3 regions of the Arthrobacter sp. Y3221087 genome follow, and region 2 is predicted to be linked to each of the others. Evidence: riboswitches for the same ligand, from Rfam matches in the RefSeq annotation. Region 2 holds a riboswitch; each other region holds the start of a gene.
What was found. Region 2 has a riboswitch for cyclic di-AMP ahead of AC5RUO_RS17430 (M23 family metallopeptidase). Riboswitches for the same ligand answer to the same signal wherever they lie in the genome.
Positions count from the first base shown of each region.

Region 1: another riboswitch for cyclic di-AMP. It lies ahead of AC5RUO_RS13880 (aggregation-promoting factor C-terminal-like domain-containing protein); the one in region 2 lies ahead of AC5RUO_RS17430 (M23 family metallopeptidase).
Region 3: another riboswitch for cyclic di-AMP. It lies ahead of AC5RUO_RS08010 (LysM peptidoglycan-binding domain-containing protein); the one in region 2 lies ahead of AC5RUO_RS17430 (M23 family metallopeptidase).

Region 1 is NZ_JBNHFE010000004.1:80,412-86,571, forward strand. Features, by position in the region: gene AC5RUO_RS13860 (hypothetical protein) at 1-374, shown strand, start outside; gene AC5RUO_RS13865 (EamA family transporter) at 272-1,270, opposite strand; gene AC5RUO_RS13870 (SixA phosphatase family protein) at 1,309-1,836, opposite strand; gene AC5RUO_RS13875 (winged helix-turn-helix domain-containing protein) at 1,900-2,763, opposite strand; cyclic di-AMP (ydaO/yuaA leader) riboswitch at 3,795-3,954, shown strand; gene AC5RUO_RS13880 (aggregation-promoting factor C-terminal-like domain-containing protein) at 3,960-4,694, shown strand; gene AC5RUO_RS13885 (glyoxalase superfamily protein) at 4,757-5,131, opposite strand; gene upp (uracil phosphoribosyltransferase) at 5,177-5,812, opposite strand; gene AC5RUO_RS13895 (phosphatase PAP2 family protein) at 5,825-6,160, opposite strand, start outside.
Region 2 is NZ_JBNHFE010000007.1:122,758-128,917, forward strand. Features, by position in the region: gene AC5RUO_RS17420 (NlpC/P60 family protein) at 1-525, opposite strand, end outside; gene AC5RUO_RS17425 (C40 family peptidase) at 686-1,369, opposite strand; cyclic di-AMP (ydaO/yuaA leader) riboswitch at 1,440-1,618, opposite strand; gene AC5RUO_RS17430 (M23 family metallopeptidase) at 1,747-2,568, opposite strand; cyclic di-AMP (ydaO/yuaA leader) riboswitch at 2,579-2,798, opposite strand; gene AC5RUO_RS17435 (iron-dependent transcriptional repressor DtxR) at 2,929-3,624, opposite strand; gene serC (phosphoserine transaminase) at 3,907-5,037, shown strand; gene AC5RUO_RS17445 (DUF3027 domain-containing protein) at 5,120-5,734, opposite strand; gene AC5RUO_RS17450 (cold-shock protein) at 5,741-6,124, opposite strand.
Region 3 is NZ_JBNHFE010000001.1:1,677,523-1,683,682, reverse strand. Features, by position in the region: gene AC5RUO_RS08025 (DNA alkylation repair protein) at 1-445, opposite strand, end outside; gene AC5RUO_RS08020 (TraR/DksA family transcriptional regulator) at 442-798, opposite strand; gene AC5RUO_RS08015 (aggregation-promoting factor C-terminal-like domain-containing protein) at 820-2,172, opposite strand; cyclic di-AMP (ydaO/yuaA leader) riboswitch at 2,453-2,623, shown strand; gene AC5RUO_RS08010 (LysM peptidoglycan-binding domain-containing protein) at 2,627-3,484, shown strand; gene AC5RUO_RS08005 (protein adenylyltransferase SelO) at 3,620-5,095, opposite strand; gene AC5RUO_RS08000 (APC family permease) at 5,092-6,160, opposite strand, start outside.

The DNA.
Region 1 (6,160 bases), on a different contig from region 2:
GCCAGTCCACGTTCCTGGGCACGCCGGTGCCCACCAATGATCCAGACAACTACTTCTTCGGCGCCGGGGTGTCCTTTGTGGCAACGTTCCTGGTCCTGTTCATTGGTGCCGCCTGGCCTGCCGGCAGAAGGGTGGCGCCTGCCCGGCGGCCCGCTGCGAAGCGGCGGCCTGCCGCTGCTTCCCGCCCGGCGGCCACCAAGGGCGCTGCATCCAGAGGCGCCGGACCTAAAATCGCGGCAGCAAAGGGCGGCGCGGCAAGAAGCGGCACGGCTCAGCGCGGCTCCGGATCGCGGACCACGTCGCGCGTACCCCCGACAGCCAAGCGGCCGTCGTCGTCCGCGGATCCAGCCCGCAGGCCTGCGCCCAAGCCCTGAGCCGGTTCCACCCCGCGGCACTGACGCCACCCGCCCAGGGTCAGCACCGCCGTCGCCACCCCGCACAGGAGCAGCAGGCCGCCGGCCAGCTCGGTGGGCGTCGGCACCTCCCCCAGCACAAGCCATGCGGCGGTCATCCCCACCACGGGGACCAGCAACGTAAACGGCACAACGGCCGACGACGGGTGGCTGGCCAGGAGCCGGTTCCAGATGCCGTAGCCCACCAGTGAGGCAAAGACGGCGGTATAGAGCGCGGTGAGGATGGTGGGCGCCTGGAGGGTGGCGAGCGTGGCGAGTACCGCGTCCGGGCCGTCCACGAGGAGCGAGAGCGCGGTGAGGGGTAACGGGACCACGGCGCCGGACCAGACCACCAGTCCCAGCCCGGAGGCTGCCTTCGCTTTCCGGGCGATGACGTTTCCCGCCGCCCAGGACAGGGCCGCAGCTAGCACGATCAGGAACGGCAGCAGGGGTGCAACGGCACTCCGGCCCGCGGCAACCACGGCGAGGCCCACCACGCCCAGGACGACGCCGGCCAGCTGCCTGCGGTTCGGCCGCTCACCAAGGAACGCGGCGGCGAGGAGGACGGTCAGCAGTACCTGGGCCTGCAAGACCAGGGAAGCCAGGCCGGCCGGCATCCCCAGCGCCATGGACAGGTAGAGGAGGCCGAACTGGCCCGCACTCATGAAGAGCCCGACGCCGATGATCGCCGTCCAGCTGACGTCCGGCTTCCTGATGAAGAAGATCCACGGCAGGACCACCAAAACGAAGCGCATGGCCACGAACAGGAGCGGGGGCACCTCCACGCCGCCCGGGTGCAGGCCGATGTCGATTGCCACGAAGTTCAGGCCCCACAGCACGGCCACCAGCACTGCAAGCAGGGAGTCCCGGAGATTCACGCTCCCTACTCTGCCAGAACCACCCGCCGGAACCGGGGCTAATGGGCGCGGGGCACCTTGAACTTGGTGATCCTGGCATCCTGCCCGTCCAGCTCCGCCCAGGGCTTTTCCGTCTCCAGTACGGTGAGTGCGCTGGTGGGGAAACGGGTGGCCGCGTCCATATAGGCGTCGTGGTCGGAATCGCGGGAGGCGAGGTGCATGGCCAGGTCCTGCACGCCCGGCAGGTGGGAAATCAGCATGAGCGTTGTCACGGTATCCGGCACGTGGTTGATGACAGAGAGCATGCGGAGGGCGGAGGCGGCATACAGGCCGTCCTCCAGCTTCGGCGTGGGTGCCTTGTCCCCCAGTTCCGAGCACACCCAGGTGCAGGTCTGGCGCGTGCGCAGGGCGCTGGAGCAGAGGATGAAGTCCGGGACGATGTTGTGCTTGAGCAGCCAGCGCCCGGCCAGCGGCGCCTCCCGGTGGCCGCGCTCCTCCAGCGGCCGCTCGTGGTCGGGCACACCGCCGGGCCAGTCCGCCTTGGCATGGCGCATGATCACAAGGCGGCGAAGATGGTGCTCACTCATGCCCCAAGCTTAACGAACAAGCACCCGCCCCAAACGGGACGGGTGCTGGTTGGAAGACCTGGGTCAGATCGAGTATTCAGGAGCGGCCCAGACCACTACTTCCGGGTGCTCGTAGAAGCGGTAGCCCTGTCCGCGGACGGTGCGGACCGTGTTGGCGAGGCGGCCCAGCTTGGAGCGGAGGCGGCGGATGTGGACGTCGATGGTGCGCTCGTTGGGCACTTCCTCGGCGTTCCGCCACAGGCCTTCGAGCAGTTCGTCGCGGCCCACGGTGCGGGTGCCGTTCTCCACCAGGTAGTTGAGGAGCTCGAACTCCTTGAACGTCAGGTTGAGCGATTCGCCGTCGAGGTGGACTTCGCGGCGGGCAAGGTCGATCAGCACGCCGGACGGGCGCGGCTCCTGCGGCTGCTGCGGACGGGGCGTCTCGGAGCGCTGGCGGGAGTTCACGGTGGGGTCGCCGAAGGTGGAACGGACGACGTCGAGCGCGGAACCGGGGGTGCCGGCCGGGGCAACGGCAACGGCTGCGTAGCTTTCGGCGCCGGTTACCAGGGACTGGGCGTAGGCGCGGATTTCCTGCGCAAGCTTGGCGATGGAGGTGCCGGCAGCTGCAGCGGTTTCCTCGTCGATGCCCATGTACAGGACGAACCCGCGGGCAACATTGTCATTGGCCACCGGGCGGACGGCGTTGGGTCCTGCCACCACGGGCGTGGGTGCCGTTACGGGAGCGGAGTCAGCCGTGGGAACGGCGCGGAGCTGCCCGTAGGAGTTGGGGTTGTAGCCCTGCGGCGCGTAGCCCTGGGCGGGAAAGCTGCTTCCGGAAGACGGCGAAATTGACGGGCGCGGGCCAAATCCGGGGCGGAGGCCGGAGGGCTGGCCTGCCTTGGCGGCGTTACGGACAGAGATGTGGACGTATCCGGATGCAACAGACATGGGATTGCTTACCTCAATGTGAATGGCCGCCATCGCGGCTCGAATGCTGGGTTTCCCCGCAATGCGAACTGGGGAGGGGCGCCCGACGCTGGGCTGGGGGGCGAATGCCTAAGAACTTCGATGGGTGGAGAAGGTCAGGCGTGCATTCGACAACAGCGCATGTCGGCAGCAGCTGATGTGCTGGGCCAATATTCTGCGGCTGCAGGTGCTGTTGAGTTCTTGTTCACATTGGAAGTGTGCAGCGTAACAATGGCAACTTGCAAGTAACAATGGATCGAATCGTCCGCATTGTGAGACGAAATGCTCTATTGTGGCGCAGATCACGATTCTGGCGGAAGCCAAAGAATAACATTCGTTATCCGATTTGCCGCCACGAATAGGGCTGTTGGCAGAATATTCTTCGCGAAAGGCGACTCCGCGAAGTTTTTTATTCAAGTGAGTGCGAATTGCCAAAATCGCCCCCTACTGCCCCGGCGCGTGTCCAGCGGCGCGCGGAGCAGGGAAGAAATTTTCCCGCAAGCCCGCGTTTATCGTCCCGCAGGCCCAGGATCAACTCCGCTCCCTGCACCTGGCCCACGCGTCCGGGCCGAATACCTCCCGGCCGCGAGCGCCGTATGTACGGTCGACTGGACTGTGACCACTGGATGCGATGCTCCCAAGTTCGACGGCTTGAACTGCCGCGCAGGCTCCGCCCGTCCACACCGGAGGTCCAGGCGCTGTTACTCATCGCGATGGACGCCGCCCAGGACCGCCCCGTTTGGGTGAAGAGGCCAGGCCTCGGCCGCGGAGGGAACCAGCGGACGGGACTTTTCCAACGCAATGAATAGCCAGGCCCACGAAGGGAAGGTCACGGCCGCATCACAGCCGGGCCAGACGCATGGCCCTCCACCTGCACTTGTGCGCCGACTGGCACAAGTCGACGCGCCGTCATCGTGATGTCCGTTACCTAAATGTGACTTAAGCGCTGAACTCCTGTAGCGTCGATTGGGTACGGTTCCCGTTCGGGCCGTATATCCGGATGACGCCAAGCTCTGCCACTTCCCGGATTCCGCTTGATCGAAGGCAGAGGCGGGGGACCCACCGTCCCGGGCATTGATTTGCCCTTGGGGTTAAGCCAGCACGTGATATTTCCGTGCGGCCGGATGCCCTCATCCGAACCCGACAGCTAACTCCGCAGGTGTGAGAGGCGATTCATCATGTTTACATTCCCGGCTAAACCGCGCCCGAAACAGGGTTCCGACAGCGATTTCCAGCGTCCGGAAGGCAAGAAGTTCACCCTCGGCAAGCGTGCCGCGGTCCTCGTAACGTCCGGTGCGCTGCTGGTAGGCCTCGGCGCCGCCGGCCAGGCGACGAATGCTTTTATTCCCGCGGCGTCCACCACAAGCACCACGGCGGCGGACTCCGATTCGCAGATGAGCATCGAGAAGAGCGAGATCCGGTCCAACCCGGCCGAGTCTCCCGCCCCCGCCGAAATCAACGTTGTTCCCCAGGCCGCCGAGCCGGCCCCCGCACCCGCGCCGGAGCCCGTCCCCGCGGCTGAGCCTGCTCCGGCACCCGAGCCCGCACCCGCACCGGAGCCCGCTCCGGCACCTGCACCCGAGCCGGCTCCCGTCGTCGCGGTCAATGACCCGGCAGGCGCGCAGGCCTACGCCGCCGGCCAGCTTGGTTCCTACGGCTGGGCCCAGGACCAGATGCAGTGCCTGGTGACGCTCTGGACCAAGGAATCCGACTGGACCACCACGGCCACCAACCCCAGCAGCGGTGCCTACGGCATCGTCCAGTCCCTGCCCGCCGAGAAGATGGCCAGCGCCGGTGCGGACTACCTCACCAACTACCGCACACAGATCAACTGGGGCCTGAACTACATCAAGGAGCGCTACCAGTCCCCCTGTGGCGCGCTGAACTTCCACTACGCCAACAACTGGTACTAAGCCGCTGCTGAATTTCCCCGGCCCTTCCGCTGTCCGTGCGTGAGGGCCGGGGATTTTTGGGCTTAAGAATCCCGTCCCGGGATGTACTGCACTGCCCACCTGTTGCCGTCCGGATCGGCGAAGTAGACGAAGTGGCCCCAGCCCTGCACGTCCACGTCGCTGACGTCCACGCCGTTCTCCTTGAGGTGGCGGTGCGCGGCTTCGATGTCGTTGACCACCAGCTGGAGGTTGGAACCGGTCCCCGGAGGGGCGTCCGTAAGTCCTTCACCAATGCAGATGGAGCAGGCCGAGCCCGGCGGAGTCAGCTGGACGAAGCGGATGGAGTCGGTGGGGCGCTGGTCGAAATCGGCGTTGAAGCCAACCTTGTTGACGTAAAAATCCTTGGCACGGTCCACATCGGACACAGGGACAAACACGAGTTCAAGTTTCCAGTCCATGGGCACAGGCTACGGCTGAGCCCATGGTCTTGGAAGGCTTGAACCTCAGCCGGCGATGCCGTACAGGCGGTCGCCCGCGTCCCCGAGCCCGGGAACAATGTAGGACTTGTCGTTCAACTTCTCGTCGATGGATGCCAGGACAATCGTCACGTTGGCGTCCGCGAGTTCCTCTTCCAGCTTGGCGAGGCCCTCAGGTGCGGCCAGCAGGCAGATGCAGGTGACGTCCGAGGCGCCGCGCTTGAACAAGAACTTGATAGCCTCGCGCAGGGTTCCGCCGGTGGCGAGCATGGGGTCCAGGACGAAGATCTGGCGGTCGGTGAGGTCTTCGGGAAGCCGTTCGGCGTAGGTGATGATGTCCAGGGTTTCTTCATCCCGGGCCATGCCGAGGAACCCCACTTCGGCGGTGGGGACGAGCTTGGTCATGCCCTCGAGCATGCCCAGGCCGGCGCGCAGGATGGGTACCACCAGCGGGGTGGGCTTGGTGAATGCGGTTCCCACGGTACTGCTGACGGGCGTTTCAATGGTGACGGGTTCGGTGCGGACTTCGCGGGTCGCCTCGTAGGCGAGGAGGGTCACCAGCTCTTCGGTCAACTGCCGGAACACCGGGGACGGGGTGTTTTTGTCCCTCAGGACGGTGAGCTTATGGGCGACGAGCGGGTGGTCCACAACGAGAGTTCGCATGCGTCAAAACTATCACCCGGCGTTGTCCTTCCCGTGCCCGCCGGGGCCGTCGTGATGCAGGGCATCAACCACCACATCCCGCACCACTGGATGCTCGAAATCGGGTGCCGGGCCCACGTGCTCCCGCCGCCTGATCATGTGGAACAGCCGGTGGGCAAGTATGACCATCAGCACCCACGCGAGGCCCAGCAGCCAGCCGGCCATCACGTCCGTGAGCCAGTGGTGCCCCAGGTATACCCGGCTCAATCCCATCGCGATGATGAAGATCACGCCCGTTGTGATGGCGGTGATGCGGACCCACAGCTTGAAGAAGTGCAGGCACAGGATATAGAGCAGCACGCCGATCAC
Region 2 (6,160 bases):
GTTGGTCACCAGCATGGTGCAGTCCTGCATGACACCCAGCTGGGCGTAGGCGGCGGACAGGATGGCTGCAGCCTTGCCGCTGGCGGAAGCCGGCGCGGCAGGAGCAGACGCAGCAGAAACCTTGGCGGTGACCTTCGGAGCGGGAGCGGTCTGGGCAACCGGGGCAGGGGCCGCCGGCGCGGCTTCCTCTACCACAACCTCGGGCTCTTCCACGACCACGGGCGCCGGCGTGGTGGTCACGGCAGGCTTCTCGTAGGTGATGGCGATGGTGGAAGCAGCGGAGATGGGAGCTTCGATGGCCGATTCAACTTCCAGGGCGGACGCCGGAGCGGAGTCACGCTGGATATTGGCGTCGGCGGCGTTGGCGGCGACGCCGCTGGTCAGCACCAGGCCGGAGGCCGCAGCGATCACGGCGGCCTGGCGACCTACGCCGCCGGCGTTGTCGCCCACAGCCTTGGCAATGACGGCGATCGAGCTGGTTTTGGTGACCTCGGCACGGTGCCGTGCGGTAGCACGAGTAGTCATCAGTTCTCTCTTTCGATTACCTCGGGGCCTGTGGGCAACCCGAGAGTTTTGGACGCGCCGGCATCTTGGGGGTACGTCGGCGCGCCCCGAACGGGGATGGTGGTTTAGCGAAAAAGTGCGGGCAAAGAAATAGTTCCCGGGGCCGAAGCCCCAAGAACTATTAGCCTGCGAGGGTGTAGAAGGAGGAGGTGCCGGTGGCGGCGACGGAGTGCAGCAGAGTGCCCTGGGAGGGGTTGAGTGCGCTGATCATCATGCCGTTGCCGACGTAGATGCCGACGTGTGCACCGCCGTTCTGCATCACCAGGTCACCCGGCTGGGGGGTGGAGGTGGGGGTCATGGCGGTCCATGCGTTCACGCGCGGGATGCTGATGCCGGCCTGGGCGTAAACCCACTGGGTGAAGCCCGAGCAATCCCAACCGGAGGTGGGGCTGGTGCCACCCCAGACGTAGGGGCTGCCAATGCCCGTGTAGGCGATGGCGGCGAGTCCGGTGGTGGCCGCAGAAGCGGCGGTCGCAACAACCTTTTCTGCCGCGGTTGACGCCGTTGACTCGGCGGAAGTGGCGGTCTCGTCCTCGTCGTCGGAGGTTGACTGCACGGTCACGCGTTCAACAACGGGAGCGGCGACGGTGGTGACCACCGGGCGCTCGAAGGAAACGGTGGCGGTAGGTGCTGCGGTGACTGCAAGTGCTGTCTGCGCGGAACCCGACTCGGTGGAAGCGGAGACACCGGCGGTGGTGTCCGCGGTGGCCGGCAGCCCCATGGCAAGGACAAGGCCGGAAGCGGCTGCAACAACAGCAGCCTGGCGACCCACTGTCCCGGCGTTGGCACTAACAGCCTTGGACACGGCGTCCAAAGGGTTGGTACGGACCGGTTGCGCACGGTGGCGCGCAGAATTATGGCGTGAAGACACGAAGGTAGCCTCTCCCAATGCCTGCGAGGTGAGCTGTCGGATTCGGATGGGAGTCACCCGGCCGCGCCGCTTCAAGGAAGCTTTGCGACTTAACCCCAAGGCCTTCCGTGAAGAAGGCCAAAATTGGTTCCCCCGCCCCTGCCAGACGATGAAATGCGAACGGACCTTGAGCGGTGGCAGAGTTAGGCAATCCGCACAAGAGCGTCAACTTCGGAAAAGTTGACGCGAGTTAGACGGTACAGGAGTTTTGACTGAATGTCACATTAAGGTCACGGCTGGTCACGGCAATTCGAGAGTCGGCAATCATTTGACTAGAGCCAGCCCGTCGGATCCACTACTTCGCCGTTGACCTGCACCTCAAAGTGCAGGTGGCATCCGGTGGAGGCTCCGGTGGTTCCGCTCAGTGCCACAACCTCGCCGCGCGAGACCGTCTGGCCCTCAGTCACATTGAAGGACGAGAGGTGGTTGTACGTGGTCTCCAGGCCGTTTCCGTGGTCGATCACCACGCGGTTGCCGCCGCCGAACTGGTGCCAGCCGACGAACGTCACGGTGCCGGTGGCAGCCGCGAGAACCGAGGTCCCGCACTGGGCAACGTAGTCCTGCCCGCGGTGGAAGTCGCCGGATCCACCCGTGATGGGGCTGACGCGGTAACCGAAGGGCGAGGCTGTGGTCAGCGACGCCAGCGGGGCGCCCAGGCTTCCGGTGGATGCGGCGCGGGAAACAGCGCCGGCGGACTGGGCGCTCAGGAGCTGCTTGAGCTTGCCGTCTGGATCCGCCTGGGTCACTACGGCCGAGCGGCTGAAGTCGATCTGCGCTCCGGCTTCGGCGGAGATAGCGGGCTGCGGGGTGACGGCGGCGGCCGCAACAGGCGCAATGCCCGTCTCGCCGGTGGCCATGACTGGGCTGGTGGCCGGAACAGTAACGGTGAGCACCAGGCCGGTGGCGGCGAGTGCCATGCCGGCCTTCTGGCCGATGCCGCTCGCCGAGGCGAACTCGGTGATCTGCCGGAACGGACCCCGACGGCGCCGCGCATCACGGTGGAGATCGCGGGGGCGCTCCGTGTGGATGACTTCGGCGACGCGCGGCGCCGAAGCGGGGCCAGCGGCGCGGCGGCGCCCCCTGGAGGTCTGCATGGACAAGAAGGATTCCTCTCTGGAAAGCCTGCGAAGTTAGCTGTCGGATTCGGGTCAGAGAGTGCAAAGACCCGGTCCGCCGTAAGCAAGCTTCGGCACAGAGATATCCGCTGAGGGATTCCTTCACTGGAAGAGGCTTGCTGCTGACGGACTTCACCCCAAGGCAGTCCCCCGCTGCCGCTTGTGGTTCCCCCGCCTCTGCCAGTTAGTGACTCGTGCTCCTGATCCGCTGGCAGAGCTCGGCTCCGGATCAGGTAACGCTTTTGTATCAACGCTTGGTTCAACTATAGGGGCTTAAGGCCCTAGGTAACAATTCCGTTATCTTGGCGTTACCGGCGTCACACCGGGCGGTCGGCCTTCCTAGCGAACGTGAACGAACACGTGCGCGGCAACCTCCGGCGGGAGTTCCAGAGCGCCTTCAATGCCGGGCACGCGGACCGAGATGTAGTCGCCCACACGTTCAAGAGTTACCGCGGCGCCTGGGCGGATGCCTCCCTCATCGAGCTGGGACAGCAGTTCCGGCTCCACCTGGATGGGCTCTGCCAGCCGGCTGACCGTGACCTCCGACGCAGGCCCGTAGGACTTCATGGCTTCCAGGAGGCTCGTCACCGTATCGCTGGAGGCAAGTGCGGGCTGGCCACCAAGTGCGGCAAGGCCCGGAATCGGATTGCCGTACGGCGATTCGGTGGGATGGTCCAGCATCTCGTAGATGCGCCGCTCCACCCGCTCGCTCATCACGTGCTCCCAGCGGCAGGCTTCGTCGTGCACATAAGCCCAGTCCAGCCCGATCACGTCGGCCAGGAGCCGCTCGGCCAGGCGATGCTTGCGCATGACCTCGGTGGCGCGCTTGCGGCCGACTTCAGTGAGCTCCAGGTGCCGGTCGCCGGAGACCACAACCAGGCCGTCGCGCTCCATCCTGCCGATGGTCTGGGACACCGTGGGACCCGAGTGGCGCAGGCGTTCCGCGATACGGGCCCGCAGGGCAACGATGTTCTCTTCTTCCAGTTCCAGAATGGTCCGAAGGTACATCTCCGTAGTGTCGATCAGATCCGTCATCCAGCTCAGCTCCTCGAGCGCAGTACCTTGCGTTGTCCCACCGTATCGCTGTTCACCGCGACGTAGTCCGTTGGCTAGCTTAGCCTATTTTGACTTAGTCCGAATAGTTGGAAGCCGCCCGGCAACCCGTCTCAGTGGCTGGACTATGACGGTCCCGGTTCCCGCCGAATCAGCTGTTCAGGCAGAATGGGAAAGGCCTTCGATGCAGTCATTGCCGACTGCGCGCCAGCGACCATCCACCCGTCCGGACCTAAGCGCGTCCACGCCGAAATTGGAGCCCCCGTGAGCGAACCAAGCATCACTATTCCTGCCGATCTCCTCCCCAAGGACGGGCGGTTCGGCGCCGGACCTTCAAAAGTCCGCCAGGAGCAGATTGATGCGCTGTCCGCCGCATCGAAGAACGTCCTGGGCACCTCGCACCGGCAGGCTCCGGTCAAGAACCTCGTCGGTTCAGTCCGCGAGGGCCTCAGCCAGTTCTTCCGCGCCCCGGAAGGATATGAAGTTGTCCTGGGCGTGGGCGGTTCCACGGCGTTCTGGGATGTTGCCAGCTTCGGCCTGGTGGAGCAGAAGGCCCAGCATTTGTCCTTCGGTGAGTTCGGTTCCAAGTTTGCGGCCGCCACCAACAAGGCACCGTTCCTGGACGCCTCCTCCATCATCAAGTCCGAGCCCGGCACCCGGCCGGTGGCGCAGGCAGAGGCCGGCGTGGACGTGTATGCCTGGCCGCAGAATGAGACCTCCACGGGCGTGTCCGCACCGGTCAAGCGGGTGGCAGGTGCGGATGAGGATGCACTGGTGCTGGTGGATGCCACCTCTGCAGCCGGCGGCCTGGACGTCGATGTGGCTGAGAGCGACGTCTACTACTTTGCACCGCAGAAGAACTTTGCCTCCGACGGCGGGCTGTGGCTTGGCCTGTTCTCCCCTGCTGCGCTGGAACGCGCCGCACGGGTCAAGGCAAGCGGCCGCTGGATTCCCGATTTCCTGGACCTGCAGACCGCCATTGACAACTCACGCCTCAACCAGACGTACAACACCCCGTCCCTGTCCACCCTGGTGACATTGGACGCCCAGGTGCAGTGGCTGAACTCAAACGGCGGGCTGGACTTCGCCGCGGCCCGGACAGCCGACTCGGCAGGGCGCATCTACAGCTGGGCCGACGCCGCCGAGTTCGCCACCCCCTTTGTCGCCAACCCGGATGAGCGCTCGAACGTCATTGCCACCATTGACTTCGACGAATCAGTGGATGCCGCCGTCGTAGCCAAGGTCCTGCGCGCCAACGGCATCGTGGACACGGAGCCGTACCGGAAGCTGGGCCGCAACCAGCTCCGGATTGCCACGTTCGTTGCCATCGAGCCTGACGACGTCTCCGCGCTGCTGGCCAGCATCGACTACGTGGTGGGCGAGCTCCGCAAGTAGCCTTTCCTTAAGTACGACGGCGCCGCCCGGGTTTCGCCCGGACGGCGCCGTTTGTGTATCCCAGCCGGGGAACGTTCAGCAGTTACTCTCTGCCGGCGTCGTTCGCCGTCGGCTGCGTGGCGGGATCATCCGTGAAATCGGCATCGGCGGCGTCGGATTCCGTGAAACCGGCATCGGCGTCAGGTTCGGCAACAGCCGCGGCGGAAACTGCCGGTGCGGCTTCTTCAGATTCGGAGGCTTCCCGTTCCTGCTGCTGCTCGTCCTCCGGACGGACGCGCTCAGCCCACGGCACCCATTCAGGAGCGAGGATCGAATCCTCGGACGGCAGCAGGCCCAGCTCGCTGACGGTGACCACCTTGGAGCGGGAGTTACGGGTTACCACCGCATACCATTGCCAGCCGACGTAGCCGGCGAGCTTCGACTCGAACAGGTGCGTGACCAAACGGTCGCCTTCGCTCTTGGCTGCGAGGTGCCGTCCGATGTCCCCGGCGGCCGTGATGCCCTCCAGCGCGGTGCGGGCCGTGTCGACGGCACCGGCAAGAAAGGCGTCGGGCTTGCCGGTCCGCCATACCGGCACGCCTGCCCGGCGCTTTGGCGCGTTCCTGGCTACCGCCGGGGCTGTTCCCGCTGCAGGAGCCGTCGCGGCACCTGCAGCGTCGTGCACCTGCGTCTGCGGCTGTTCAGCTTCCGGACTCATCGGATGCTAAACGTCCAGCTCGTCGGCAACCTTACGCAGGGCAGCCGCGATTGCCTTGCCCTTGTTGCCTTCCGGGTATTTGCCTTTGGAAAGCGTGCCGGACAGATTGTCCAGCACGCTCACCAGGTCCTGGACCAGCGGTGCGAGGTCCCGGGCGGCGGGCCGCTTGGCCTTGGCGATGGACGGCGTCTTATCCAGGACCCGCAGGCCCAGGGCCTGGGCGCCCTTGCGGCCGTCGGCCACGCCGAATTCCACGCGGGTGCCGGCCTTGAGCTCCGTCACGCCCTCGGGCAGCGACGATTTGGGCAGGAAAACCTCCTGGCCGTCCTCGCCTGCCAGGAACCCGAAGCCCTTGTCCTTGTCATACCACTTGACCTTGCCGGTAGGCACGTAATCAACCTTCTTCTGCTGTCATGAGACACGGCC
Region 3 (6,160 bases), on a different contig from region 2:
CGGCGCGCTGCCTATCGCGCTCCGGCAGCCCGGCAAGCAGCGGCGCCACCACATCGGCCACGAGGGGGCCCTCCAGTTCCGCTGTGGAGGCGGAGCGGAGGAACCCTTCGATCCGGGTCAGGTCCGAGTGGCGCAGCCATCCGGACTTGGCTTGGAGCAGCACCACGGCAGCCAGCCGCCGCTCGAAGACCGGCCTTGCGCCAGGTTTAGGCCGGCCCCAGAGGACTGAGGCCAGCTGGACGGCGGCATCGTGGTCCAGGGCTTTGAATTTCCGCCGCGCATCACGGACGGTTCCCCGGACAGCGCCTATGGAGGCTCCGTAAGAGGCGAGGACCCCGCCCAGCCGGGTGGCGACGTCGTCCGCGCGGTACCAGGAGCCCTCGTTCTGCAGTGTACGGTCGATGAATTCCGCCGCCGCGGCAACAATGTCCGGCCCCGCCGTCACTGCCGGCCTGCCGCGGCGTGGTTGATGCAGAACGCGGTCCATGGCCGGGCTTCCAGCCTGCCCTCGGCAATGGCTTCGCCGCAGACGGCGCAGGTGCCATAGGTTCCGGCGTCCAGCCGGGCGAGGGCGGCCTCCACCTGGTCCAGGCCGGCGGCGCTCTGCTTCAGGAGTGCGGCCGCCTGGGACAGCTCGAAAGCGATCGTGGCGCCCTCGGGATCGTGTTCGTCGTCGACGTTTGAATTGAGCCGGGCCGAACTGGCCGAGGCGATGTCCGCGCGAAGGTCCGGAAGCAGCGCAGCCTTCCGCTTCCGCTCCTCCTCGAGCAGCACCCGGAACCGCTCAAAATCTGGCATGGAGAAAGCCTAGCGCGCCTCTCAGTACCAGTTCCTGGCTACGGAATGGTCCCACGCCGCGCAGGGTGTACGGTAGCGGTCCCGGATATACCCGAGCCCCCACTCGATCTGCGTACGGTAGCTGGTAAGCCAGTCGCTGCCGGCGCTTCCCAGCTTGCCGGGCGGCAGGGCCTGCGGAATCCCATAGGCCCCGGAGTAGGGGTTGGTGGCGGTGGTCAGCCAGTTTGATTCCTTGGTCCAGAGCTGGGCGAGGCACAGGAACTGGTCCTGGCCCCAGCCGTAGGCTGCAAGGCGGCCGGAGGCGTAGCTCTTGGCCGCAGCGGGATCGTTGACGGAGCCGCCTGGAACGGAGGGCACGACGACGGCGGGCGGGCCGGGGATCGCAGGCGCCGGGGCAAGAGGGGCGGGGTTCGCCGGCGCCGGGTTCACGGGAGCAGGATTTACCGGGGCCGGATTTAGCGGCGCGGGATTCGCTGGCACCGGCGCTGCCGGGACCGGGTTTGCCGGAGCGGGAGGTCTTTGAGCACCGGCAGGAGCAGCATCTGCAGCTGCCTGCCGGCGGGCCTGCTCCTCGGCAGCGGCTCGTTTAGCAGCCTGGGCCGCCTCATAGGCTGCAAGCGCCGCCTGGCCTTGCCGGTATTCGCCCTCGAGCGCCGCCGTCGTGCCCTTGAGGGACGCCAGCTGCGCGGTCAGCTCTCCGCTGCGCCGCTGCTCTTCGGCGACCTGGCGGGCCACCGCGTCCTGGGCGGAACGGGCAGTGTCCAGCTTGGCCTTCGCCTCTCCGGACAGGCGTTCGCGCTCCGCCCTGGCGGTCTTTTCCTGCTCCCCCAGCGCAGCGGTGGCTTTGCCGGCGGCCTCCGCCCGGCTGACCAAATCCGCGGTCTTGGCTCCCACCACCTCAACGACGTTGAGCCCGTGGATGCTGTTGTTCTCCAGAGCTTCCAGTGCCACAAAGAATCCCATGGTGGTTCCGCCGGTCTTGTACGATCTGGCGGCCAGCGCACCAACGGCCTGTTGATGCCGCTGCAACTCCGCGTCCGCCTGGGCAGCCCGGCCTGCGAGGGCATCCACCCTGGCCGTTGCGGCCTGCAGGGCGGCATCCGCCAGTGCATAGTCGGCTGCGGAGGCCACGGCGGCCGTCCCGAGCGCTTCGGACTCGGACCGCAGGCCTTGAAGCAGGCCCGTGATGTTCTCGATCTCGGCCGCCTTCCGGGCTTCAGACTGCTGCGCCTTCTGAACGTCTTCCCACGATGGGTACCCGCCCGGCGGAGGCTCATCCGCGGCCGCCGGAAGCACGGCAGCGGGGCCGGCGAGGGCAAGTGCCAGCAGCCCTGCCAGCAACGGGGGCTTGAACATGCTTCCGGTCAGGCGCATAGCTCCGAAGCTTAGCGGGTTTCAACACGAGGTTGAGGGTTGGACAGCCTCCCCCCGCTACCTTTATAGATTTGTGACATGAATAACAAGCCACGCCAGCTGCCAAATATCACGCGAGGTCAGAAAGGTGTGCTAGTACCTCCATACGATTGCTTAATACGATAGAAGCGCCTCGTATGTTACCCAAACGTGACAATTGCTCCGCGGTCGGGTTATGGTCTTCAGGTGTCCCTCCCAAACGGGACATTCCCATCAGTATGCCGAGCCCTGCCACTGACCCGGGATTCAACCGCTTTCCAGCTGGCAGGGACGGGGGAACCAAGTTTCCACGGCCGTTACGGCCTTGGGGTTAAGTCGATAGCGCCTCCGTCCATTGTGGGCGGTTGCCTTCGGCCGGGTATCTCCAACCCGAACCCGACAGCTCACCCCGCAGGCATGGGAGAGGCGATCACACGTGTCAAAAAATTTCCCTACCGCCCGTCACCGCGCGACTCCGGCCCGCTCAATCGCGCTCCAGGGCTTGGCTGCTTCCGCAAAGTCCCAGGCACGGACGCTCAGCCGTCCGGTGCTCGCAGTTGCCGCTGCGTCCGGCATTGCGTTCGGTGTTGGAGCTCCCGCCCATGCAGGCGTGACCGGCCCGGATACCACCGAAACCGCTAGCGTCCAGGCGTACAGCGCTCCGGCAGCCGCAGTGGCTGCCCCCGCTGCCGCAGTCCCTGCCGCCGGCAACGTCTACACCGTGGTTTCCGGAGACACCCTGGGCGCCATCTCGGCCGCTCACGGCGTCAGCCTGAACGATGTGCTGGCCGCCAACGGCCTGGACATCTCCACCATCATCTACCCCGGTGACCAGATCACCATTCCGGGCGCCGGCTACGTGGCACCTGCCGCTGCTCCTGCCCCGGCCGCACCTGCCCTGGCGAACACCGGCTCCACCGTGAACTATGCCTCCGCGGCCGTTGCCCCGGCTCCGGCCCCGGCTCCCGCACCTGCCGCGACCGGCACCGGCACCGGTGCAGCCATCCTGGCTTCCGCCTACGGCCAGCTGGGCGTGCAGCAGGACTGCACCGCCATGGTGGAGAAGGCCCTCCGCTCCGTCGGCAAGTCCGTCGGTGACCTGGCTCCCGGCCAGTTCTACCAGTACGGCACCACCGTGGGCACCCCCGCCCCCGGCGACCTGGTGATCACTGCAGGCCACGTGGGCGTCTACGCCGGCGACGGCCAGGTTGTCAGCGGCGGCGTGGACGGCTACAAGACCGAAGTCCACTCCATCAGCTGGCTCGGCGGAGCTTCCTTCGTCCGGGTAGCGTAGTTACCCCGCGCAACTGAAGCAGCCGCACCAAGAGCTGCGCACAGAAGGGCGGCAGCCGGGAAGACCCGGCTGCCGCCCTTGTCGTATTTAACGTGTTGCCACCGGGGCCCCGCCGCCACTTTGCGGCTCAGCCTGTCACGTGCCGCAGAACGTCATGTACTTGCCGAAGTCTTCCGGCGCGCCTTCGGCGTAACGTTCCAGCCCGGGTCGCTCTTCGTAAGGGGCGCCCACTGCTTCAAGGAGCCTGGTAAGCGGCTCCAGGTCGCCGCCGGTGGCCGCAGCGAGAGCCTCTTCCACCAGATGGTTGCGCGGAATGTACACAGGATTCACCCGGTCCATCCGGTCCGCATCCGGCTTCATGGACCGCCAGCGCCCGGCCCAGGCGTCGAATGCTGCCAGGTCCATGACCATGCCCCGGACAGGCCTGTCATTTCCACGCGCTGCTTCGCCCAGGTTGCGGAAGAACCGCGTGTAGTCCACCGGGCCGTCCTTCAGGATCGCAACCACCCCGTCCACCAGTTCGGATGCCGCTTCGGCCTCAGGGCTTCCCGCGGGGCTGCCGGGCAGGCCCAGCTTGGTCCTCATCCCGTCGAACCAAGCATCGCTGTACTGCCTGCGGAATTCGCCCAGCGCCTCCACGGCGGGAGCGACGGCCTGCTCCTGATCCTCGTTGATCAGCGGAAGGATCGACTCGGCGAGGCGCGCCAGGTTCCATTCGGCAATAACAGGCTGGTTGGCGTAGGCGTACCGCCCGCCCACGTCAATGGAGCTGTAGACGGCGGCGGGATTGAAATCGTCCATGAACGCACAGGGCCCGTAGTCGATGGTCTCGCCGGAAATGGTCATGTTGTCCGTGTTCATCACGCCGTGGACGAAGCCCACCAGCATCCATTGCGCCACCAGCGCGGCCTGGGCCGACACCACCGCCCGGAAAAGCGCAAGATACGGATTCTCAGCTTTAGCGGCGGCGGGGTAATGCCGGCTGATGGCGTGGTCCGCCAGGCGGCGCAGCAGCTCGAGGTTGTCCGTGGCCCGCGCATACTGGAAACTCCCCACCCGCAGGTGGCTGCTGGCCACCCGGGCCAGGACTGCCCCGGGCAGCATCTCGTCCCGGCGCACCAGGCGTCCGGTGCCGACGACGGCGAGAGACCTGGTGGTGGGAATCCCCAGCGCGTGCATTGCCTCACTGACGAGGTATTCCCGGAGCATGGGCCCGACGACGGCACGCCCGTCACCTGCACGCGCAAAAGGTGTGCGGCCCGAGCCTTTGAGGTGGATATCGCGCAGGCGGCCGTTGGCGTCCAGGATCTCGCCAAGCAGGAGGGCCCGCCCGTCCCCCAGGAGGGGTGAGTATCCGCCGAACTGGTGCCCGGCGTAGGCCTGGGCCACCGGCGCCGCCCCCTCCGGCACGTGGTTGCCCAGCAGCAACCGCACACCCTCCGCGCTGCGAAGGTAGGGGGCATCAAGCCCGAGCTCTTCCGCGAGGGCGTCGTTGAAGACCAGGAGCCGGGGCTCCGGAGCTTCCTCCGCCTGCCAGGGAACAGCCATGTCTGGCAGTTCGCTGGCGAAGCGGCTTTCGAGGATGACCGTTGATTCTGCAGCGGTAGTCATGGGTTAACCCTATCCCCGCGGTTGGTCCGTCGGTTGATCAGCCAGGTGACAAGCCATAGGATCACGCCGATTGCCATCAGCCCGCCGGCTACCTGGTACTGGATGATATTGCGGCCTACCCATGGTCCTGCGAGGAATGCACACAGCAGGGCTGCCACCAGCGGTAGTTGCCCCGGCGAGGTGAAGAAGACCTTACGGTTCGGGTCCCGCTTCCGCCGCAGCACCACGCAGGCCACGTTGACCACGGTGAAGACGCACAGCAGCAGGAAGGCCGTGGTGCCCGAGAGGTTCGCAACGATGTTGCTTGCGGGATCGCTGGTCACGTACAGGATGAGTCCCAGCGCGAGGATGGTCGAGAAGGCGATCCCCGCCCACGGGGTACGGCGCACGGGCAGGACCTTGCCCAGGGGACGCGGCAGGACCTGCTGCCTTGCCATTCCATAGATCAGGCGGCTGGCCATGAGCATGTTGATCAAGGCCGTGTTGGCAACGGCGAAGACGGCAAGGAACGGGAAGACCAGGTCAATGGGAAAGTCTGGTGAGCCCTTGTGCACCACTTCCAGGAGTGCGGCCCCCTCGGCCTCCCTGATGTTCTCAAGCTCAGTCGGCGAGAGCACGCTGACCACGGAAATGGCCACCAGCATGTACAGGAGAACGGCGATACCCAGGCCGGTGAGCATGGTCCGGGGGAAAATTTTTTCCGGATCCTTGGTCTCCTCCACCATGTTTACTGAGTCTTCAAAGCCGACCATCGCAAAAAAGGCGATGGACGTGGCGGCGGTAACGGCCAGGAACAGCCCCTTGTCCTGGTAATCATTGAAGACGAAGATCTCCCCGGGGTTGCCTGTCCCTTGGGCCATCACGAAGAAGCCGACGCCGATCACGATGCAGAGCGCGATCATCTCCACCAGCGTGAGCACCACATTGAACTTGACGCTCTCGCCCACGCCCCGAAGGTTGATGGCCGCAAGGAGGACCATGAACCCGAGAGCCACAGCGGTGATGACGCCCCGCCCCGGGTCACCCATCACCCCATTGATTTCCAGCCCGCCGAAGAAATTTTGG